DNA from 3 places in the Streptomyces sp. S4.7 genome. Region 3 is predicted to be linked to each of the others. Evidence: riboswitches for the same ligand, from Rfam matches in the RefSeq annotation. Region 3 holds a riboswitch; each other region holds the start of a gene.

Region 1 (7,034 bases), 3.0 Mb from region 3:
CGGCCTTGTCGAGCTGTTCGAGCACGTGGTTCCGCAGGCCGATCGCCTCCTCGATGCCCTTCATGCCGATGCCCTGCTCGGCGAGGCCGGGGATCGGGAAGGTACGGGAGACGGCGCCGAGCGCGACGATCAGATAGTCGAAGGGCAGCTCATAGGCCTCACCGACGAGCGGGGAGACCGTGGCGACCTTGCGGTCCTGGTCGATGGTCGTGACCCGGCCGGTGAGCACCTCAGCCTTGGGCAGCACGCGTCGCAGCGGTACGACGACGTGCCGAGGCGAGATGTTCCCGGCTGCGGCTTCGGGGAGGAAGGGCTGGTACGTCATGTACGAGCGGGGGTCGACAACGGTGACCGTCGCCTCCCCGTAGCGCATCTTCTTCAGAATGCGACGAGCTGCGTACAGGCCTACGTACCCTCCGCCTACAACAAGGATCCTGGGACGCTCCGTGGTGCTCATGCCATCGAGTATCCACCTGCCCAGGAGGGGGTGCTCGTGAGCCCCTTCACAAGCACCCCCCATACCTCTGCTACACTGCGCGGCCCGCGTGATCCACCTCATGGTTCCGCGGTGGAACCAGGCGGTGTCCCCGGACGTTCGGCACCCCTCGTGAGCTGGCCCTTGAGCGGTTCGGCGGGGGTGGACCACAGGGTGGTTCACACGCCCGCAACACCGCCGGTACGGCCCGTTGACCGGCCGCGCAGAGGCGCCGGGCCGGTGCCGGCGGCCCCCGGAGAGTGATGTGCGCCCAACCCGGCGTTTTTCCTTGTGAAGAACTTCACGAACTTCGTTCCGGAGTGCGGCTCAGAGACCCCGTAAGACCCCCGTAAAGGCGTTCGGGGCGCCCGACGGGCCCCCGCGACGGGCCCCCGTCACCCGCTCAGGCGATCGACCAGCCGATGCCGTCGAGGATGTCGTGCTCACTGACGACAACCTCCCGCGCACCGGTCCGTTCCATGATCGTGAGCAGGATCAGCGCACCCGCCACGATCACGTCCACCCGCCCCGGATGCATCACCGGGATCGTCGCGCGTTCGGCGTGGGTGGAGGACAGCAGCGTCGCGGTGATCTCGCGGACCGTCTCGAAGGGGATGCGCGAGTGGTGGATCACTTGCGAGTCGTACGCCGTCAGGCCCAGCGCGATCGCCGCGACCGTGGTGACGGAGCCGGCGAGGCCGACGAGGGTGCGGGCCTCGCCGAACGGGACGTCCCGCGCCGCCGTGTCGAGGGCGGTGGCGATGTCCGCGCGCAGGGCGGTGATGTCGGCAGGGGTGGCCGGGTCGGCCGGACGGTGCCGCTCGGTCAGCCGTACACAGCCGACGTCGACCGACCGGGCCGCGGTGACGCGGTCGGACCCGACGACGAACTCGGTGGAGCCGCCGCCGATGTCCACGACCAGATAGGGCTTCTCCAGATCGGTGCGGCCGGTCAGCTCCCTGGTGGCGCCGGTGAAGGAGAACTCCGCCTCCTGGTCGCCGGTGATCACCTCGGGTTCGACACCGAGGATGTCGAGGACGCCGCGGACGAACTCGTCGCGGTTCTCGGCGTCGCGGGAGGCGGAGGTGGCCACGAAGCGGATCCGGTCCACACCGTGTTCCTTGATGACGTCCGCGTACTCGCGGCAGGCCGCGAAGGTGCGCTCCAGCGCCTCCGGGGCGAGCCGGCCCGTACGGTCGACGCCCTGGCCGAGCCGCACGATCGTCATGCGCCGGTCCAGGTCGACGAGTTCGCCGGTGGCGGGGTCGGCGTCGGCGACCAGGAGCCGGATGGAGTTGGTACCGCAGTCGATCGCCGCGACCCTGGTCATACGGTCTCTCCCTCGGGGCCGGCCGGGGTGTCTCCCCCGGCGGGTTCATCGGTGGGTCCGTCGTTTGTGAACGGGATCACACAGGGGCCCTTGCGCCACCACTCGGGCAGCATCGCCAGCGCCTCGTCACCCAGCGGGTTCACTCCCGGGCCCGCCGCGAGCGAGTGGCCGACCAGCACGTGCAGGCACTTCACCCGGTCCGGCATGCCGCCCGCGCTCGGGAAGCCCGCCAGCAGCTCGATCGCGTCGCGGCGCGCGAGGTAGTCCTCGTGGGCCTTGCGGTACGCGGCGGCCAACTCGGGTTCGGACGCGAGGCGTTCGGTCATCTCCTTCATGACACCGTTCGCCTCCAGCGTGCCGATGGCCGAGGCCGCGCGCGGGCAGGTCAGGTAGTAGAGCGTCGGGAACGGCGTGCCGTCGGGCAGCCGCGGGGCGGTCTCCACCACATCGGGCTGCCCGCAGGGGCAGCGGTGCGCGATGGCGCGCAGACCGCGCGGGGGCCGGCCGAGCTGTTGTCCGAACGCCGCGACGTCCGCCTCGGTGGGTTCGGTGCGTTCGGTCTGCGGAGGGGGCGTATCCATACCTGCGTCGGTTTCCTTGGTGTCTATCTGTCCGTCCGGTCGGCGCTGTCGACGCCGTCCAGGAGATTGGAGTACCAGGGCCGGTCGGCCGCGCCCTGGTCGGTGCGGCGCTCCTCGGCCGCCCGGGGGTCGGACATGATGTAGCCGGTCTCCCCCGGCATCACGTAGTGCAGATGCTCGCGCGCCAGGCGCTGGATGTACGCGTCGTCCTGGAGGCGGGCCTTCTCGTCGCGCAGCTCCTCGACCCGCTGCCGGGCCTCCTGTGTCAGCCGCTGCTGCTCGGCGATCTCGCCGCGCTGCGACACGTACTGCCGCATCGGGTAGGCGAGCGCCACGATCAGCGAGCAGACGACGAGCACGAGGAACGCGGCGCGTCCGGTGAGCCGGGAGCGGCGGGCCTGCCTGCGGGTCTGCGAGCGGTAGACCCGGGCGGCGGTCTGCTCGCCCAGAATCCTGATCTTGGTCGCGGTGGAGAACCGGTCCCGGTTCGCGGCCATGGTCCCGCCTCCCTCAGAGGTCTGAGCGGGCCTCGTACCTCCGGTACTGCCGTACTGCCTCTGTACGCGCGTACGTCCCCGGACACGGTACGGGACCGGGGACGGGGACGTACGCACGACTGGCTGTGCCGGGCCGGGCCGGAGGCCGGATCAGGTGCTCGGGGGATCGGCCCCGGCGAGGACCGGCCCTGGCGCAGGTCAGTCCTTGAAGCGGGGGAACGCGCTGCGGCCCGCGTACACGGCCGCGTCGTCCAGGATCTCCTCGATGCGCAGGAGCTGGTTGTACTTGGCGACGCGCTCGGAGCGGGCCGGGGCGCCGGTCTTGATCTGACCGCAGTTGGTGGCGACGGCCAGGTCGGCGATCGTCACGTCCTCGGTCTCGCCGGAGCGGTGCGACATCATGCACTTGAAGCCGCTGCGCTGCGCCAGCTCGACGGCGTCCAGGGTCTCGGTCAGCGAACCGATCTGGTTGACCTTGACGAGCAGGGCGTTGGCCGAGCCCTCCTCGATGCCGCGGGCGAGGCGCTCGGGGTTGGTGACGAAGAGGTCGTCGCCGACGATCTGGACCTTGGTGCCCAGCTTGTCGTTGAGGACCTTCCAGCCGGCCCAGTCGTCCTCGAAGAGCGGGTCCTCGATGGAGACCAGCGGGTACGAGGCGACGAGCTCCTCGTAGTACTCGGTCATCTCGGCGGCCGAGCGGGACTTGCCCTCGAACTCGTAGGAGCCGTCCTTGTAGAACTCGGAGGCCGCGACGTCGAGCGCCAGCGCGATGTCCTTGCCCGGGGCGTAGCCGGCTTCCTTGATGGCCACGAGGATCAGGTCGAGCGCGGCGCGGTTGGACTCCAGGTTCGGCGCGAAGCCGCCCTCGTCGCCGAGGCCCGTGGAGAGCCCCTTCTCCTTCAGGACCTTCTTCAGCGTGTGGTAGACCTCGGCACCCCAGCGCAGGGCCTCGGAGAACGACTCGGCGCCGATCGGCGCGATCATGAACTCCTGGATGTCCACGTTGGAGTCGGCGTGCGACCCGCCGTTGAGGATGTTCATCATCGGCACGGGCAGCAGGTGCGCGTTCGGACCGCCGAGGTAGCGGAACAGCGGCAGGTCGGAGGCCTCGGAGGCGGCGTGCGCCACGGCCAGCGAGACACCGAGGATGGCGTTGGCGCCGAGCGAGGACTTGTCGGGCGTCGCGTCCAGGTCGAACATCGCCTGGTCGATCAGCCGCTGCTCGGTGGCGTCGTAGCCGACGAGCTCCGGGCCGATCTGCTCGATGACGGCGAGGACGGCCTTCTCGACACCCTTGCCCTGGTAGCGGTTCGGGTCACCGTCGCGGAGTTCGAGGGCCTCGAACGCGCCGGTGGAGGCACCGGAGGGGACAGCAGCACGGCCGGTGCTGCCGTCGTCGAGGCCGACCTCGACCTCGACCGTTGGGTTGCCTCGGGAGTCAAGGATTTCCCGGGCTACGACGACGTCGATGGACGGCACGAGCATCTCCTTCTGGGATGTGACGCTTTGGTGCGGGGCCTCATTGGCACCGCGGCATGAGCCTAACCGGCTGCCGGGCGACGGTCGGCCGATGCCCGCCCGCTGGGACGAAAAGAGCCCGGAATGCGCGGAGGGTGACGAATGTCGCGCGGTGGGCGCGCGGTTCGCCCGGCGGACAGGCCCCGGCCCCGGACCGGCGCGTCCGGGGGGAGTGAGGCGCGCCGGGTCGGGGCCGGGGTTCTGGGGATGGGGTCAGCTCAGGTGGAACTGCTGACCCGGAAAGATCTCGTCCGCCTTCTCGATGATGTCCTTGTTCAGCTTGAAGAGCTTCTTCCAGCCGCCTTCGACCTTCTTCGTCTCGGCGATCTTGGAGAGGGTGTCGCCGGCCTTGACCTTGTACTCGCCGTCGCCCTTCTTGACCGGACCGCGCGCCTCACCACGCGAGGCGGGCTGCTCCTGCTCTGCGCGCGGCTCGGACTTCTGCGGGGCCGGCCGGGCCTCCGGGGCGGACTGCTCCGGGGCCGGTTCGGCGGAGCCGGCGTCGTTCGAGGCGTTGGACAGGCCGACGCCGCAGCTCGGCCAGGCACCCTTGCCCTGGCCCGCCAGGACCTTCTCGGCGATCTGTATCTGCTGGGACTTCGACGCCTGGTCGGCGCTGGAGGCGAAGGCGCTGCCGCCGTACGCGGCCCAGGTGGAGGCCGAGAACTGGAGGCCGCCGTAGTAGCCGTTGCCGGTGTTGATCGACCAGTCGCCGCCGGACTCGCACTGGGCGACGGCGTCCCACTCGGAGGTGGTGGCGGCGGAGGCGGAGGTGGCGCCGAGCAGCGGGGCGGCGACAGCGGCACCGGTGATGCCGGCGAGCGTGGCGTAGCGGACGGTCTTGGAGGGACGGCGGTGCTTGCCCTTGCCGGAGTTGCTGGAAAACAGCATGCGTGATCTCCTCACCGACGCCTGCGAGGTGAGCTGTCGGGTTCGGGCCAAGTGAGTTGCCCGGCCGTGCGGCCCGGGAACGTCTTCACGTCCCCCTGCGCACGGCTGCACCCCGAGCCGGCCGTGATGACCGGCACTTACCTGTGGGTCCCCCGCTCCTGCCTTCGGCGCTTGACGCGACGAGTACTCCCCCCGACCGACGGCAGGATTCGGCGTGACGGTCGACGGTGCCCGCGGTGCGAGCGGTTCAGACCGTAAACACAGACATCCCGGATGTTCAAAGACGGAACATCCGGGATGATTCACCCATCCCGCCCCAGGGAAACCTCTGTTTACGCAGGTCGGGAAGGGCCCGGGGCAAGCCACCGGGCAGACCGTGTCAGTTGGGACGAAGAGACGCTTGTCTCACTTACGCAGATGCGGACATAGCCCGCTTAACTACCCCTGCTTCGCGGTCAGATCGAGGCTCTGGCCGGGCAGGATCAGATCGGCGTCGGAGCCCACGACCTCGCGGTTCGCCTCGTAGAGGGCGGGCCAGCCGCCCTCCACCTTCTGCTCGTCGGCGATGGCCCACAGGTTGTCGCCGGTGCGGACGGTGTACGAGCCGTCCTCGGCCACGTCGCCGCGCGCCGAATCGTCACCCCGTGAGGCATGGCGGCCACTTTCACGCTCTTCGCCGGACTTACCTGGCTTGCCCGCTTCGGTCAACCCGTCCGTGCCGTCCGTGTCCGCCTCGGCCGACTCGCCCGAGCCGGTCGTCGCGTCGCTCTCGGGAGCGGGCTCGCCGCGGTGCTTGCCCTGGCCCGTGGAGGCCTCGGTGCTCGGCTCCGCGCTCGACTCCCCCGTAGCGGGCCTCTCGGCCCCGGAGGCGGAGTCCCGGCCGAACTGGCCCGAGGGGGGCGTCGACTCGGGAGCTGCGGGCAGGACGGCCGTCTCGTCCGGCTCGGGCTCCGCGGGCGCCTCGGGCTTCTCGGCGGCCTCGCCGGAGGACTCGCTGCCCGTATCGGTGTCCGCCGTGAGGCCGGTGATCAGCGCGCACGTCGGCCACGCGGCCGGTCCCTGCGCGGCGAGGATCTTCTCCGCGACGGCGATCTGCTGGCTCCGGCTGGCCTGGTCGGCGGTGGGGGCGTACGCCGTACCGCCGAAGTCGGCCCAGGTCTCCTGGGAGATCTGGAGTCCGCCGTAGTACCCGTTGCCTAGGTCGGCGCTCCACATGCCGCCGCTCTCGCACTCGGCGACCCGGTCCCAGGTGGTGACGTCGGCCGCACTGGCGCCGGTCGCGCCGAGCAGCGGGATGGCGATCGCCGAGCCTGTCACCCCTGCCGCGACGACAAGAGCGGGGGCTTGGCGGGGCCGACGGTGCCGGCCGTTCCCGGAGCGCATGCGGTTGCCTTCCTTGAGACTGCTGAAACGTGAATTCCGAACACGTGACTGCTGAGACGGTCGTGAACGTAGCGGTACTCGAACGTCTGTCACAAGTCGATGCAGCGGAGATCACGTGAAAGTCACAGTGCTGACGTTCCGTCAGTCACGCACCGCTGTGAACTGCACCGGGAGCGTGCGCAGTCCACGCATGATGAGCCCACCACGCCACCGCAAATCGGATGGATCGACCGCAAGTCGCAAGTCGGGCAAGCGGGTCAGCAGGGTGCGGAGCGCGATCTGCCCCTCCAGCCGGGCGAGCGGCGCGCCGAGGCAGTAGTGGATGCCGTGGCCGTATCCGAGGTGTTTGTTGTCACCGC
Region 2 (7,034 bases), 940 kb from region 3:
GAGCGGTGGCTGCCGAAGGCCACGCAGCACGGCCGGGCGGCCGATCTGCGGGTGGTGGTTGTCGCGGGCCGCGCGACGCACGCGGTCGTACGGACCAGTTCGTCGCCCATGACCAATCTGCATCTCGGCGGGGCCCGCGGCGATCTGAACGCGGCGCGGGAGGCGGCCGAAGCGGCCGGGGGCGGCCGGAGCTGGGCCGCCGCGCTGGAGATCTGCGAGCGGGCTGCCGCGTGCTTCCCCGGCACGCACTGCGTGGGGGTGGACCTGCTGCCCGCGACCGGCTGGCGCCGCTTCGCCGTCGGCGAGGTCAACGCCTTCGGTGATCTGCTGCCGGGTCTCACCGGACTGCCGGGGAGCGGCGCGGAGGGCCTGGACACCTACGGTGCGCAGCTCGCGGCTCTGCCGGCGGGCGACCGCCGGCGTGGCGCGCGGGCCGACGGCCGCGCCGCCGCCGGTGCCGGGACCAATGCCGGGACCAATGCCGGGACCGGGACCGGTACCGACGGCCGCGCCGACGCCGGTGCTGATGCCGGGACCGCGGCCAGTTCCGGGGCCGGGGCCACGGATCTCGCGGGGCGGGAGCACCATGCCCGAATCTGAGACCGGAATCGACGCCGGCCTCGCCGCCGCCGAGCTCCCCGACATGAGCCGTGTCGTCGGCCATGACGACCTGCTGCTGGTCACGCTCGACACGCTGCGTTTCGATGTGGCGGCCGAGCTGGCCGAGGCGGGCCGGCTGCCGAATCTCGCGCGTCATCTGCCGGGTGGACGCTGGGAGGAGCGGCACGCTCCCGGCAGCTTCACCTACGCCTCGCACCAGGCGATGTTCGCCGGTTTCCTGCCGACGCCCGCGGCGCCGGGGCCGCATCCGCGGCTCTTCGCGGCGCGGTTCGAGGGGAGCGAGTCCACGGCCGACAGGACGTTCGTCTTCGACACGCCCGACCTGGTGTCCGGTCTCGCGGGCGCCGGGTACCGCACGGTGTGCATCGGGGGTGTCGGTTTCTTCAACAAGCGCGGCGCGCTCGGTTCCGTACTGCCGGGGATGTTCCAGGAGAGCCACTGGGCGCCGGAGTTCGGGGTGGCGTCGCCGACGTCGTTCGAGTCGCAGGTGGCTCGGGCGGAGGAGGTCGTGGCGGACCTGCCCGCCGCTCAGCGGCTGTTCCTCTTCGTCAATGTGCCCTCGCTGCACCAGCCGAACTGGTTCCATCTGCCCGGCGCCACCCGTGCGGCGGGGGACTCGCGGGAGACGCACGCCGCCGCGCTCGAATACGTCGACCGGCACATCGGGCGGCTGTTCGCCGCGGCGAGCAGCCGGCGCCGCTGCTTCACGATCGTCTGTTCCGACCACGGCACGGCCTACGGTGACGACGGGTGGAGCGGCCACCGCCTGGGCCACGAGTCCGTCTGGACCGTGCCGTACGCCCATTTCTTCCTGGAACCTGGGGCACCTTGATGACCGACCCGACCAGCACCACCATCCTCGCGCCGCGCCCGTACGAGAGTTACGTCTACGCGTATCCGCACAAGACGGCGTACCGCCCGCTCGCCGACCGTCCGGCCCTGAGCGCGCTGTGGGCGGGTGAGCGCAAGGACGCGCTCTCGCTCTATCTGCACATCCCGTTCTGCGAGGTGCGCTGCGGCTTCTGCAATCTCTTCACGCGGATCGGCGCGCCCGGCGAACTGACGACCCGCTATCTGGACGCGCTTGACCGGCAGGCGACGGCCGTCGCCGACGCCCTGCACGCGGACCCCGCTCCGGGCACGGACAGGGACACGAACGGCGACGCGGGCGCGGTGCGCTTCGCGGCGGCGGCCTTCGGCGGCGGCACGCCCACCTTCCTCACGGCCGGCGAGCTCGAGCGGCTGTGCGACATCGCCGAGAAGCGGATGGGCGCCGATCTGCGGGCCGGTCCGCTCTCCGTCGAGACGTCGCCGTCGACCGCGACGGCCGACCGGCTGTCGGTGCTGGCCGACCGGGGGGCGACGCGGCTGAGCATCGGCGTGCAGAGCTTCGTCGAGGAGGAGGCGAGGGCGGCGGTGCGCCCGCAGCGGCGGTCCGACGTCGAGGCGGCCCTCGGCCGGATCCGGGACGCGCGGATCCCGGTCCTCAACATCGACCTCATCTACGGCATCGACGGCCAGACACCCCGGTCCTGGCGGCTCTCGCTCGACGCGGCGCTCGCCTGGCGGCCCGAAGAGCTGTATCTCTACCCGCTGTACGCCCGGCCGTTGACCCCGCTCGGCAGGCGCGCCCACCCGAGCGAGGCCGGCTGGGACGCCCAGCGGCTGGAGCTGTACCGCCAGGGGCGGGACCATCTCCTCGCCCAGGGCTACGAGCAGGTGTCGATGCGGATGTTCCGGCTGCCGGGCGCGCCGCGCGAAGGTGCGGACGACTACGCGTGCCAGACCGACGGCATGATCGGCCTCGGCTGCGGCGCCCGCTCGTACACCTCGGAGCTGCACTACTCCTTCGACTACGCGGTCGGGATGCGCGAGATACGCACGATCATCGACGCGTACACGGCCACCGAGGACTTCTCCCGCGCCGAGGTGGGGCGCGCGGTCGACGCGGACGAGGCGCGTCGGCGTCATCTGCTCCAGTCGCTGCTCCAGGCCGAGGGCATGGCGGTGGCCGACTACCGCGAGCGGTTCGGCAGCGGCCCCGACGAGGACTTCCCCGCCGAGCTGAACCGTTTCGCCGGGCTCGGCTGGCTCGACGCGGAGGCCGGACCCGGCCTGCTGCGGCTCTCGCCCGAGGGCCTGGCCCACTCGGACGCGCTGGGTCCGGCGCTGTTCTCCCCCGCCGTCCGGGCGGCGATGGCGTCGTACGAACTGAAGTGAGACAGACGTGGACCTGACGATCCTCTACCGCGGCCCCCTCGCGTCCTGCGACTACGACTGCCCCTACTGCCCGTTCGCCAAGCGCCGCGACGGCCCGGACCAACTGCGCGCGGACCGCGCCGCGCTGGAACGCTTCACGGCCTGGGCCGCGGAGCGGACGGACGACCGGCTGTCGGTGCTGTTCACCCCGTGGGGCGAGGGCCTCACCCGCTCCTGGTACCGGCGCGCGCTCACCGACCTCTCCCACCTCCCGCACGTCGCGCGGGTCGCCATCCAGACGAACCTCAGCTGCCGCACCGACTGGCTGAAGTCCGCGGACCCGGCCAAGGTGGCCCTGTGGTGCACGTACCACCCGGGTCAGACTCCGTACGACCGCTTCCTCACCAAGTGCCGTGAGCTGGGCGCCGCGGGCATCCGCTTCAGCGTCGGCATCGTGGGCTTCCCCGACCACCTCGACCGGGCCCGCCGCCTCCGCGCCGACCTCCCCGAACATGTCTATCTGTGGGTCAACGCGGCGGAGGGCCGCACCTATTCGGACCCGGAGGCCGCCGAATGGACGTCGGTCGATCCTCTGTTCCCGTACAGCCGCCACCCCCACCGCTCGGCCGGTCTCCCGTGCCGGACGGGTGAATCGGTGATCTCGGTGGACGGCGAAGGCACGGTCCGTCGCTGCCACTTCGTCCCGGCGGAGCTGGGCAACCTCTACGACGGCTCGTACCGCACGGCCCTGAAACCGCGGGCGTGCCCGCTGGCGGCCTGCGACTGCCACATCGGCTACGTCCATCTGGAGACACTGCCGCTGTACGACGTGTTCGCGGGCGGCGTCCTGGAACGGATACCGGCCGCGCGGTGACGCGTGGCTGGTGACGCGGTGTCAGTGACGCATCAGCGGCAGCAGGTCCGGGCGCTTGGCGACCGTGTGGTCGCCGGAGGACTCGCCGCGCAGGCGGCGGCCGATCCAGGGGACGAGGTATTCGCGCGCCCACTGCATGTCGTCGCGGCGCACCTCCAGCGTGCCGCGCGGGGGCAGCGGCGGCCACGGCTGGTCGGGGTCGGCCGGGACGTCGAGGCCGAGGACCTGGGCCGCGCGCAGGGCCACGCGGGTGTGGCCCTCCGGGGACAGGTGCAGCCGGTCGCCCTCCCAGGCGCGGCGGTCCTGGACGGACCGGAGGGACCACAGGTCCAGGACCGGGCATTCGTAGCGGTCGGCGATGGAGCGGACGTGCGCGGTGAACGTGGCTATCTTGCCGCGCAGATGGCGCAGCACCGGGACGCCGCGGGTGTCGAACCCGGTCGGGACCATGACCGTGCCGACCACGCTCGTCAGGTCCGCCAGCGCCCGTTCGAAGCGTTCGGCGACGTCGTCGGGGTCGCTGCCGGGCCGGATGATGTCGTTGCCGCCCGCGCAGAACGTCACCAGGTCCGGGGCGAGTTGCTTGGCGCGCGGGATCTGCTCGGCCACGATCTGGTCGAGCAGCCGTCCTCGTACGGCGAGATTGGCGTACCGGAACGACCCGTGGTCCGGGTCGTCGACGGCCGCCCCGTCGGGTGTCCGGTCGGCGAGCAGTACGGCGAGCCGGTCGGCCCAGCCGACAAAGACTCCGCCCGGACCGGGATCGCCGACGCCTTCGGTGAAACTGTCACCGATGGCGGCGTACGACCCGAAGGGACTTCTGGTTTCTCTTCTCGAATCGTCAGCCACAGCGGAACATCCTTCACCCGCGTATGTGGCCTACGCGACCGTAAGGAGGGGTTGACGCCGGTGAGAAACACCACCGGTCAAAATTAGTTCAAGCCGGAATAGGGGAATGGCCGTTGGCCGGCACCCGGGGTGCCGGCCAACGGCCATTTGCTGTGAGGTCGAACCGGTCAGATGGAAACGCCGTGCTCGCGCAGGTACGCCAGCGGGTCGACGTCCGATCCGTAACTCGGGCCGGTACGGATCTCGAAGTGCAGGTGCGGGCCGGTGGAGTTGCCGGTGGAACCGGAGAGACCGATCTGGTCGCCGCCGGCGACGGTCTGGCCCGCCGAGACGGCGAGCGAGGACAGGTGGGCGTACTGCGAGTACTGGCCGTCGTCGTGCTGGATGACGACCTCGTTGCCGTACGACCCGGACCAGCCGGCCGAGACGACGGTACCGGGGCCGACCGCCTTGACGGTGGTGCCCGAGGCAGCCGCGAAGTCCACACCGGTGTGGTAGCCGCTGGCCCAGCTGCCGCCCGCCGCGCGGTAGGCGGTGGTGGTGGTCGCGCCGTCGACGGGCGCGGTGTAGCCGGAGCCGCTGCTCTGCGCCGCCGGCTCGTTCGCCGAGGTGGTGTCGGCCTTCGGGGCGGGCTCGGCCGGGGCGGGCTTCGCGGGGGCGGGCTTCTTCGGGGTGGCCTCGGCCTTGCCCTCGGAGGACGCCTTGCTCTTCGCGCCGATGGTGAGCTTCAGACCCGGGTGGATCAGCGACGGGTCGTCGCCGACGGCCTCGCGGTTGTCCTTGTACAGCTTGTGCCAGCCGCCGCTGACCTTCTGCGTCGCGGCGACCTTGGCGAGGTAGTCGCCCGCCTTGACCGAGTACGTCTTCACGGTCTTGGCGGTGGCGGCCTGCTTGGCCGTCTGGGCGGTGGGAGCGGCGTGCGCGGCGGACACGGTGCGCTCCGGCGCCACGGACGGGGCGGCCTGCTCGGCGGCGTGCGCGCCGGTGGCACCGATGAGCGGAATTGCGATGGCGGCGCCACCCGTTCCGGCGGCGACGAATCCGCGGGTGATCGGGTTGGTCCTCGGACGGCGGTGCTTACCCTTTCCGGGCATGGCGGATTCCTCTCCGGCGCCTACGAGGTGAGCTGTCGGGTTCGGGCTGGAGATGCCCGGCCGCGCCGTGACGCGACTTCACCCCGAGCCGTCCGGAAGTCCGGACCGGCGTACTACCTGGGTCCCCCGCTCCTGCCACACGTGGATGATTGCTGGGTGGATGAGGATTCCGAACGGCGGCAGGATTCGGCGATCCGCTCGGATTGCGGTGACCGTAAGCCGGGTGGACCGACCCGTACAAGCCGTCGTATTCCCCGGGCAATCCGTCCGGGAATATCGGGCTCCGCGAGCGGTCACCCTGCGTGGATTACGGATCTTCGAATTCCCTGCGCCGCCCCAATTCCCCTTCCCGGCGCCGCCACACACCGTCACGGATATGATCTGGCTCACCAGCCGAGGACGATATGCCCCCATCTCGCCCGCGAACAGGGCACGTTGTGCGCAATAGCCCAATATGGACAGAAGCCGCAATCGTGAAGCGATTTCAGCGGGAGGGGATGTCGTAAAGTCGGAGCGCGACAGCGTCGGCGACGAGCGCCGGCGGCAGACGCGGAGGAGCTCACGTGACGCACGAGGTGCCGCAGCCGGTCCCGCCGACCGAGCCCGAACTGGCCGGTGTACGCAACTTCCGCGACGTGGGCGGTCTGCCGACCTCCGACGGACGGCGCGTACGGTACGGCCGGCTCTTCCGCAGCGGCCACCTCGCGCACGCCACGGCCGAGGACGCGGCGTTCCTGACGTCACTGGATCTGCATACGGTCTTCGACTTCCGCAACGCGGCCGATCAGAAGCTGGACGGCCTGGACGTCGAGCTCATCGGCGTACGCAATGTGAACATTCCGCTCACCGACCCGGCCGACGGGACCGAGTTCTGGAAGATGGTCCGCGACGGGGATCTGGACCAGCTCAGGTCGATCCTCGCCGACGGCAAGGGTGTGGCCCGGATGTCCGCTTCGTACCGTTCGATCATTCTGGACCGCACCGCCGAGCACCGGCGCGTGCTGCACGCCCTGGCCGAGGAGAGCCTGCCCGCCCTGATGCACTGCGCGGCGGGCAAGGACAGGGCCGGGCTCTCCATCGCCGTGTCGCTGCTCGCCGTGGGGGTGGAGCGGGAGGCGATCGAGGCGGACTATCTGAAGTCGAACGAGCCGCACCGCAGGTACCGGGTACGCCGCAGCGACACGACGCCCGGCGGCACTTCGCCGGAGGTGATGGAGCTGCTGGCGCCGCTCTTCGACGCGCGCGCCGAGTACCTCGAAACGGCCTTCACGACGATGGAGGAGACGTGGGGCAGCATCGACCGGTATCTCACGGACGGCCTGGGCCTGACGGACGCGACGCGCGAACGGCTGCGCGGCCGTCTGGTCGACGAGGGGTAGCTCGTCCGGGCCGCCCGG
Region 3 (7,034 bases):
CCTGGACGCCGTGTTCGCCGCAGTCGGCGACGGCTTCGGGCACCCGCTCGGCGGGGACGGCGACGACCGCGAGGTCGACGCGCTCGTCGATCTCCGCGAGGGAGCGCACGGCCGGGACGCCGTCGATCTCGGTGAGCTCCGGGGGCAGGGCCACGTTCACCGCGTACGTACGCCCCGTGAAACCCCCGTCGAGGAGATTGCGCAGCACGGCCCGCCCGACACCGCCCGCCGTGCGTCCGGCGCCGACGACGGCCACCGACGAGGGGCCGAGCAGCCTCTGTACGGAGCGTGCCTCGGCGCGCTGCTCGCGGCCGCGCTGGACGGCGAGGGACTCGGCGGTCGGTTCGAGGTCGAGGACCAGGCGGACGGCGCCGTCCTCGAAGTTGCGCCTCTGGGTGAACCCGGCGTCCCGGAACACCTTGATCATCTTGGTGTTCGCGGGCAGCACCTCCGCCGCGAAGCGCCTGATCCCGCGCTCGCGCGCCACCGCGGCGATGTGTTCGAGGAGCGCGGAGGCGATCCCGCGTCCCTGGTGCGCGTCCTGGACGAGGAAGGCGACCTCGGCCTCGTCGGCGGGCGCGGAGGCGGGCATGCCCCGGGCGTCGATCCGGTCGTAGCGGACGGTGGCGACGAACTCGCCGCCGACGGTCACCGCGAGTCCCACCCGGTCCACGTAGTCGTGGTGGGTGAAGCGGTACACGTCCTTGTCGGAGAGCCGGGGGTAGGGCGCGAAGAAGCGGTAGTACTTCGACTCGTCGGAGACCTGCTCGTAGAAGCTGACCAGCCGCTCGGCGTCGTCGGTCGTGATGGGCCTCACGCGCGCGGTGCCTCCGTCGCGCAGAACCACGTCTGCTTCCCAGTGATCGGGGTACGCGTGCTGTGACGGCGTCGTCATGGGACGAGCCTACGGCGCGCACACGGGTAGCGGCGGGTGCTGGGCCGGGGCAGTCTGGGGTCTGTCGACGGACCCCAGGGGTGCCTCGTCGGTCCGTCCGGAGCCGCGTGGCACACTGGTCTAGACAACAACTGTGACTTGAAGGGCAACACCATGGCTGAGCGTCGCGTCAACGTCGGCTGGGCCGAGGGCCTGCACGCCCGTCCCGCCTCCATCTTCGTCCGTGCCGCCACGGCCTCCGGCGTGCCGGTGACGATCGCCAAGGCCGACGGCAGCCCGGTCAACGCGGCGTCGATGCTCGCCGTGCTGGGGCTGGGCGCGCAGGGCGGCGACGAGATCGTCCTGGCCTCCGACGTGGACGGCGCGGACGTCGCGCTCGACCGGCTGGCGAAGCTGGTGGCCGAGGGCCTGGACGAGCTTCCCGAGACCGTCTGACCCGCGCCGCGTACGTACGAAACGGCGAAGGCCCCGGCAGGACGCCGGGGCCTTCGTGGTGTCTGGGTACCGGCTCAGACGCCGACGCCGTGCGAGCGCAGATACGCGACCGGGTCGATGTCGGTGCCGTACTCCTCGCTCGTCCGCGCCTCGAAGTGCAGGTGCGGTCCCGTGGAGTTGCCGGTCGAGCCCGAGAGGCCGACCGACGTGCCCGGGGAGACGCTCTGGCCGACGTTGACGGCGACCGAGGAGAGGTGTCCGTACTGGGTGTACGTGCCGTCGTTCATACGGATGACGACGTTGTTGCCGTACGCGCCGCCCCAGCCGGCCTCGACGACGGTGCCCGCGCCGACGGCCACGACCGAAGTGCCCGACGTGGCGCGGAAGTCGACGCCGCTGTGGCTGCCGGACGACCAGAGCGCGCCTCCGGTCCGGTAGCCGGTGGTGACGGAGGAGCCGGCGACGGGGAGCCGGTAGGCGTTCAGGCGCTCGCGCTCGGCGGCGCGTGCCGCGCGCTCCTCGGCCTCGCGGGCCTGCGCCTTGCGCTTCGCCTCGGCCTTGGCGCGAGCGGCGGCCTTGGCCTCCGCCTTCGCCTTCGCGGCCTTCCGGGCGGCCAGGCGCTGCGCGTCGGCCTGGGCGTCGATCTTCGCGGCGAGCGAGTCGTCGATGACGATGGCGCGGTCCGGGGCGGCCGGGGCCGCCTCCTGGGCGAGGGCCGCGCCCGCTTCGGCGGCGAGCGCCGGGGAGGCGAGGGTGCCGATGACACCGGCCGCGGTGAGAGTGGCGACTCCGGCGATGTTCGCGCTCCGGCGCGTCATTCGGCCCGGGGCACGGTGCTTCCCGGTGGCACGGGTGAACGCCATGAAGTGGCTGGTCCTTTCCTTCCTTCTCGCCTACCGGGTTAGCTGACGGGTTCGGAGCAGGAAGGTCTCCTACGGGCTCCTCCGCGGATCACGCGAAGGCCCCCGATTCACCCCAGGGACGCAAATGGGTCCCCGGCTCCCCAGGCTCGCGCCTGACGGGGACTCGGCGATGGCTGTCCGGTGCCGCGGATGCGGCGGGCTCTGGCGGACAGCCGGACCGACGCTAAAGGGGTCATCTTTCAATCACCAAACAGACAGGCCCTTTTGTAGCGCACGCCACAGGGCATTCAGGCAACCTCCTTATGAATGCGGACATAGCGGGAAACCCCGGCGACTGGTTCGTCACCGGGGTTCCCTTTGTGCGTATTGAGCCGCGTGGTTCGTGGGCCGGCCTCAGCCGGTGACGACCTTCACCTCGCCGATGCCGAGCCCCTCGACAGGCTCCCGGATCACCGAGGCGTCCCCGACGAGCACCGTGACCAGCCGGTCGCCCGGGAAGGCGCTGACGACGGCGGCCGTCGCCTCGACGGTGCCGGTCTCGGCCAGGCGTGCGTAGAGCCGCGCCTGGAAGTCGTCCGGGAGGTGCTGCTCGACCTGGTCGGCGAGCGTGTCGGCGACGGACGCGGCCGTCTCGTACTTCAGTGGCGCGACTCCGACCAGATTCTGCACGGCCGTCTCGCGCTCGGCGTCCGTCAGCCCTTCGGCCGCGAGCGTACGCAGCACCTTCCACAGATCGTCCAGCGCGGGGCCGGTCGACTCGGTGTCCACGGAGCCGCTGATGGCGAGCATGGAGGCGCCCGTACCGTCCGGGTCCGAGCGCAGCACCTGCGCGAAGGCCCGCACGCCGTAGGTGTAGCCCTTCTCCTCGCGCAGCACCCGGTCGAGCCGGGAGGTGAGCGTGCCACCCAGGCAGTACGTGCCGAGCACCTGGGCCGGCCAGACGCGGTCGTGCCGGTCGGGGCCGACCCGGCCGATCAGCAGCTGCGTCTGGACGGCTCCGGGCCGGTCCACGATCACCACGCGGCCGGTGTCGTCGGCGGTCACCGGCGGCACGGGGCGCGGCTCGGAGGTGTCGCCCGTCCAGTCGCCGAGCGTCTCGGCGAGCAGCGCCTCTACGTCGACGCCGGTGAGGTCGCCGACGATGACCGCGGTGGCGGTGGCGGGGCGCACGTGCGCTTCGTAGAAGGCGCGGACACCCTTCGCGTCGATGCGTCCGACGGTCTCCTCGGTGCCCTGGCGCGGGCGCGACATGCGCGAGGTGGCCGAAAACAGCTCCTTGGAGAGCTGCTTCGCCGCGCGGCGGGCCGGGTTGGCCTGCTCGTGCGGGATCTCGTCGAGCCGGTTGGTGACGAGCCGGCCGACCTCGCTCTCGGAGAACAGCGGGGCGCGCAGGGCGTCGGCGAGCAGGCCGAGCGCCTTGGGCAGCCGGGAGACCGGGACCTCCAGGGAGACCCGGACGCCGGGGTGGTCGGCGTGCGCGTCGAGCGTGGCGCCGCAGCGCTCCAGCTCGGCGGCGAACTCCTCGGCCGTGTGCTTGTCGGTGCCCTCGGACAGCGCGCGGGCCATGATCGTGGCGATGCCGTCGAGGCCCTCGGGCTCGGCCTCCAGCGGGGCGGCGAGGGAGATCTCGACGGCCACCACCTGCTGGCCGGGGCGGTGGCAGCGCAGCACCGTCAGTCCGTTGGGCAGGACACCGCGCTCGGGCGCGGGGAACGCCCAGGGCCTGGCCTCTCCGGCGGTCGGCTGCGGGTGGAACTCCATGGTCACGGCAGCGTCGGTCACTGGTCCGCCCCCTCGTGCTCGTCGGTGTCGGCAGCCGCGTCGTCGGCGTCGTCGTCGGGGGAGGTGGGCTCGTAGACGAGCACCGCCCTGTTGTCGGGGCGCAGCCGCGCCTCGGCGACGGCACGTACCTCTTCGGCCGTGACGTCCAGCACCCGCTGGACGGCGGTCAGCGCCAGCTGCGGGTCGCCGAACAGCACCGCGTACCTGCACAGTTCGTCGGCGCGGCCCGCGACCGTGCCGAGCCGGTCGAGCCACTCGCGCTCCAACTGGGCCTGGGCGCGCTCCATTTCCTCGGCCGTGGGGCCTTCGGCCGCGAACCGGGCCAGCTCCTCGTCGACAGCGGCCTCGATCTGCGGAACCTCGACGCCGCCGGAGGTCTTCACGTCCAGCCAGCCGAGCGAGGGCGCGCCCGCCAGCCGCAGCAGTCCGAATCCGGCGGTGACGGCCGTACGGTCGCGGCGTACCAGGCGGTTGTGCAGCCGGGAGGACTCGCCGCCGCCGAGGACGGTGAGCGCCAGGTCGGCGGCGTCGGACTCGCGGGTGCCGTCCTGCGGCAGCCGGTAGGCGGCCATCAGCGCGCGGGCCGGGACCTCCTCGTGGATCTCCTCGCGCAGCTGCTCGCCGATGATGTCGGGCAGGGAGCCGTCGCGCGGCGGCTGCTTGCCGTCGTGGCCGGGGATCGAGCCGAAGTACTTCTCGACCCAGGCGAGGGTCTGCTCGGGGTCGATGTCGCCGACGACCGAGAGCACCGCGTTGTTCGGCGCGTAGTACGTACGGAAGAACTGCCGCGCGTCGTCGAGGGTCGCCGCGTCCAGGTCGGCCATCGAGCCGATCGGGGTGTGGTGGTAGGGGTGGCCCTCGGGGTAGGAGAGCGCGGTCAGGCGCTCGAAGGCGGTGCCGTAGGGCACGTTGTCGTAACGCTGGCGGCGTTCGTTCTTCACGACGTCGCGCTGGTTCTCCATCCCCTCGTCGTCGAGGGAGGAGAGCAGCGAGCCCATGCGGTCGGCCTCCAGCCAGAGGGCGAGCTCCAGCTGGTGGGTGGGCATGGTCTCGAAGTAGTTGGTGCGCTCGAAGCTGGTGGTGCCGTTGAGCGAGCCGCCGGCGCCCTGCACCAGCTCGAAGTGACCGTTGCCCTTGACCTGGGCGGAGCCCTGGAACATCAGGTGCTCGAAGAGGTGGGCGAGGCCCGTACGGCCCTTGACCTCGTGGCGCGAACCGACGTCGTACCAGAGACAGACCGCGGCGACCGGGGTCAGGTGGTCCTCGGAGAGCACCACGCGCAGTCCGTTGGCGAGCCGGTGCTCGGTCGCTGTCAGGCCGCCGGAGCCGGCCTGCGCTGTGGCCGTGTGACCCATGGGCATGTACGTCCCTTCGATCGCGATATAAGAAGTCCTGCCACTGTATGCAAGCGCGCCGACGCGTGGCGAAGTTTCCGTGTCGCGCGAAGGGGTGCCACCTCGCCGTCCGCCGGTCGGCGGCCCGTTGACAGCCCGGCGGTGCTCCGCCGGAAACGGGCGCCCCGGGCGGTTCAACGACGGGTCGAGGTCGGCGTTGTCAGTCCGGCGGGCCACAATGGTCCGCGTCAGTTCCTCAAGTTGTCCGCTCAGAGTCCCCGAAGTTGTCCGTCCAGACCCGCACAGACCTGTGAAGGAGCCGCAGCAGCGATGGCCCGCCGCAGCACGAAGACCCCGCCGCCGGAGGACTTCGAGGAGAAGATCCTCGACATCGACGTGGTCGATGAAATGCAGGGCTCCTTCCTTGAGTACGCGTACTCGGTGATCTACTCCCGCGCCCTGCCCGACGCCCGCGACGGCATGAAGCCGGTGCACCGGCGCATCGTGTACCAGATGAACGAGATGGGCCTGCGCCCCGACCGCGGCTACGTGAAGTGCGCCCGTGTCGTCGGTGAGGTGATGGGTAAATTGCACCCGCACGGGGACGCGTCGATCTACGACGCCCTCGTCCGGATGGCACAGCCCTTCTCGATGCGGCTGCCGCTCGTCGACGGGCACGGCAACTTCGGCTCCCTCGGCAACGACGACCCGCCGGCCGCCATGCGGTACACGGAGTGCCGGATGGCTGACGCGACGTCACTGATGACCGAGTCGATCGACGAGGACACCGTCGATTTCCAGTCGAATTACGACGGCCAGGAGCGGGAACCGGTCACGCTGCCCGCCGCGTATCCGAATCTGCTGGTCAACGGCGCCTCCGGAATCGCCGTCGGCATGGCGACGAACATGGCGCCGCACAACCTCGGCGAGGTCATCGCCGCCGCACGGCACCTGATCAAGCACCCGGGCGCCGACCTGGAAACGCTGATGCGGTACGTGCCGGGGCCCGACCTGCCCACCGGTGGCCGGATCGTGGGCCTCCAGGGCATCAAGGACGCGTACGAGAACGGGCGCGGCACGTTCAAGATCCGCGCCACGGTCACCGTGGAGGACGTCACCGCGCGCCGCAAGGGCCTCGTCGTGACCGAACTGCCCTTCACCGTCGGCCCGGAGAAGGTGATCGCCAAGATCAAGGACCTGGTCTCGGCGAAGAAGCTGATGGGCATCGCCGACGTCAAGGACCTCACCGACCGGGCGCACGGGCTGCGTCTGGTCATCGAGATCAAGAACGGCTTCATCCCCGAGGCGGTGCTGGAGCAGCTCTACAAGCTGACGCCGATGGAGGAGACCTTCGGCATCAACAACGTGGCGCTGGTGGACGGCCAGCCGCTGACGCTGGGGCTCAAGGAGCTGCTGGAGGTCTATCTCGACCACCGGTTCACCGTCGTACGCAGGCGCAGCGAGTTCCGCAGGACCAAGCGGCGCGACCGGCTGCATCTGGTCGAGGGTCTGCTCGTCGCGCTGGTCGACATCGACGAGGTCATCCGCCTCATCCGGTCGAGCGACAACTCGGCGCAGGCCAAGGAACGGCTGATCGAGCGCTTCTCGCTGAGCGACATCCAGACGCAGTACATCCTGGACACGCCGCTGCGCCGGCTCACCCGGTTCGACCGGATCGAGCTGGAGAGCGAGCGCGACCGGCTCAACGGCGAGATCGACGAGCTG

The links. A riboswitch is a leader RNA that binds a small molecule or an ion and turns the genes downstream of it on or off. The one in region 3 is predicted to bind cyclic di-AMP.
Positions count from the first base shown of each region.
Region 1: another riboswitch for cyclic di-AMP. It lies ahead of SSPS47_RS12360 (transglycosylase family protein); the one in region 3 lies ahead of SSPS47_RS26070 (M23 family metallopeptidase).
Region 2: another riboswitch for cyclic di-AMP. It lies ahead of SSPS47_RS30135 (M23 family metallopeptidase); the one in region 3 lies ahead of SSPS47_RS26070 (M23 family metallopeptidase).

Region 1 covers NZ_CP048397.1:2,828,521-2,835,554, forward strand. The annotation lists gene SSPS47_RS12335 (NAD(P)/FAD-dependent oxidoreductase) at 1-457, opposite strand, end outside; gene SSPS47_RS12340 (Ppx/GppA phosphatase family protein) at 879-1,805, opposite strand; gene SSPS47_RS12345 (DUF501 domain-containing protein) at 1,802-2,386, opposite strand; gene SSPS47_RS12350 (septum formation initiator family protein) at 2,410-2,883, opposite strand; gene eno (phosphopyruvate hydratase) at 3,082-4,368, opposite strand; gene SSPS47_RS12360 (transglycosylase family protein) at 4,615-5,292, opposite strand; cyclic di-AMP (ydaO/yuaA leader) riboswitch at 5,296-5,472, opposite strand; gene SSPS47_RS12365 (transglycosylase family protein) at 5,731-6,675, opposite strand; gene SSPS47_RS12370 (cytochrome P450) at 6,817-7,034, opposite strand, start outside.
Region 2 covers NZ_CP048397.1:6,795,920-6,802,953, reverse strand. The annotation lists gene SSPS47_RS30160 (STM4014 family protein) at 1-600, shown strand, start outside; gene SSPS47_RS30155 (STM4013/SEN3800 family hydrolase) at 644-1,453, shown strand; gene SSPS47_RS30150 (STM4012 family radical SAM protein) at 1,453-2,841, shown strand; gene SSPS47_RS30145 (STM4011 family radical SAM protein) at 2,849-3,694, shown strand; gene SSPS47_RS30140 (SGNH/GDSL hydrolase family protein) at 3,716-4,543, opposite strand; gene SSPS47_RS30135 (M23 family metallopeptidase) at 4,711-5,637, opposite strand; cyclic di-AMP (ydaO/yuaA leader) riboswitch at 5,642-5,806, opposite strand; gene SSPS47_RS30130 (tyrosine-protein phosphatase) at 6,213-7,016, shown strand.
Region 3 covers NZ_CP048397.1:5,851,604-5,858,637, reverse strand. The annotation lists gene SSPS47_RS26080 (bifunctional GNAT family N-acetyltransferase/acetate--CoA ligase family protein) at 1-895, opposite strand, end outside; gene SSPS47_RS26075 (HPr family phosphocarrier protein) at 1,049-1,330, shown strand; gene SSPS47_RS26070 (M23 family metallopeptidase) at 1,405-2,193, opposite strand; cyclic di-AMP (ydaO/yuaA leader) riboswitch at 2,206-2,372, opposite strand; gene SSPS47_RS26065 (pitrilysin family protein) at 2,587-3,954, opposite strand; gene SSPS47_RS26060 (pitrilysin family protein) at 3,972-5,336, opposite strand; gene SSPS47_RS26055 (DNA topoisomerase IV subunit A) at 5,640-7,034, shown strand, end outside.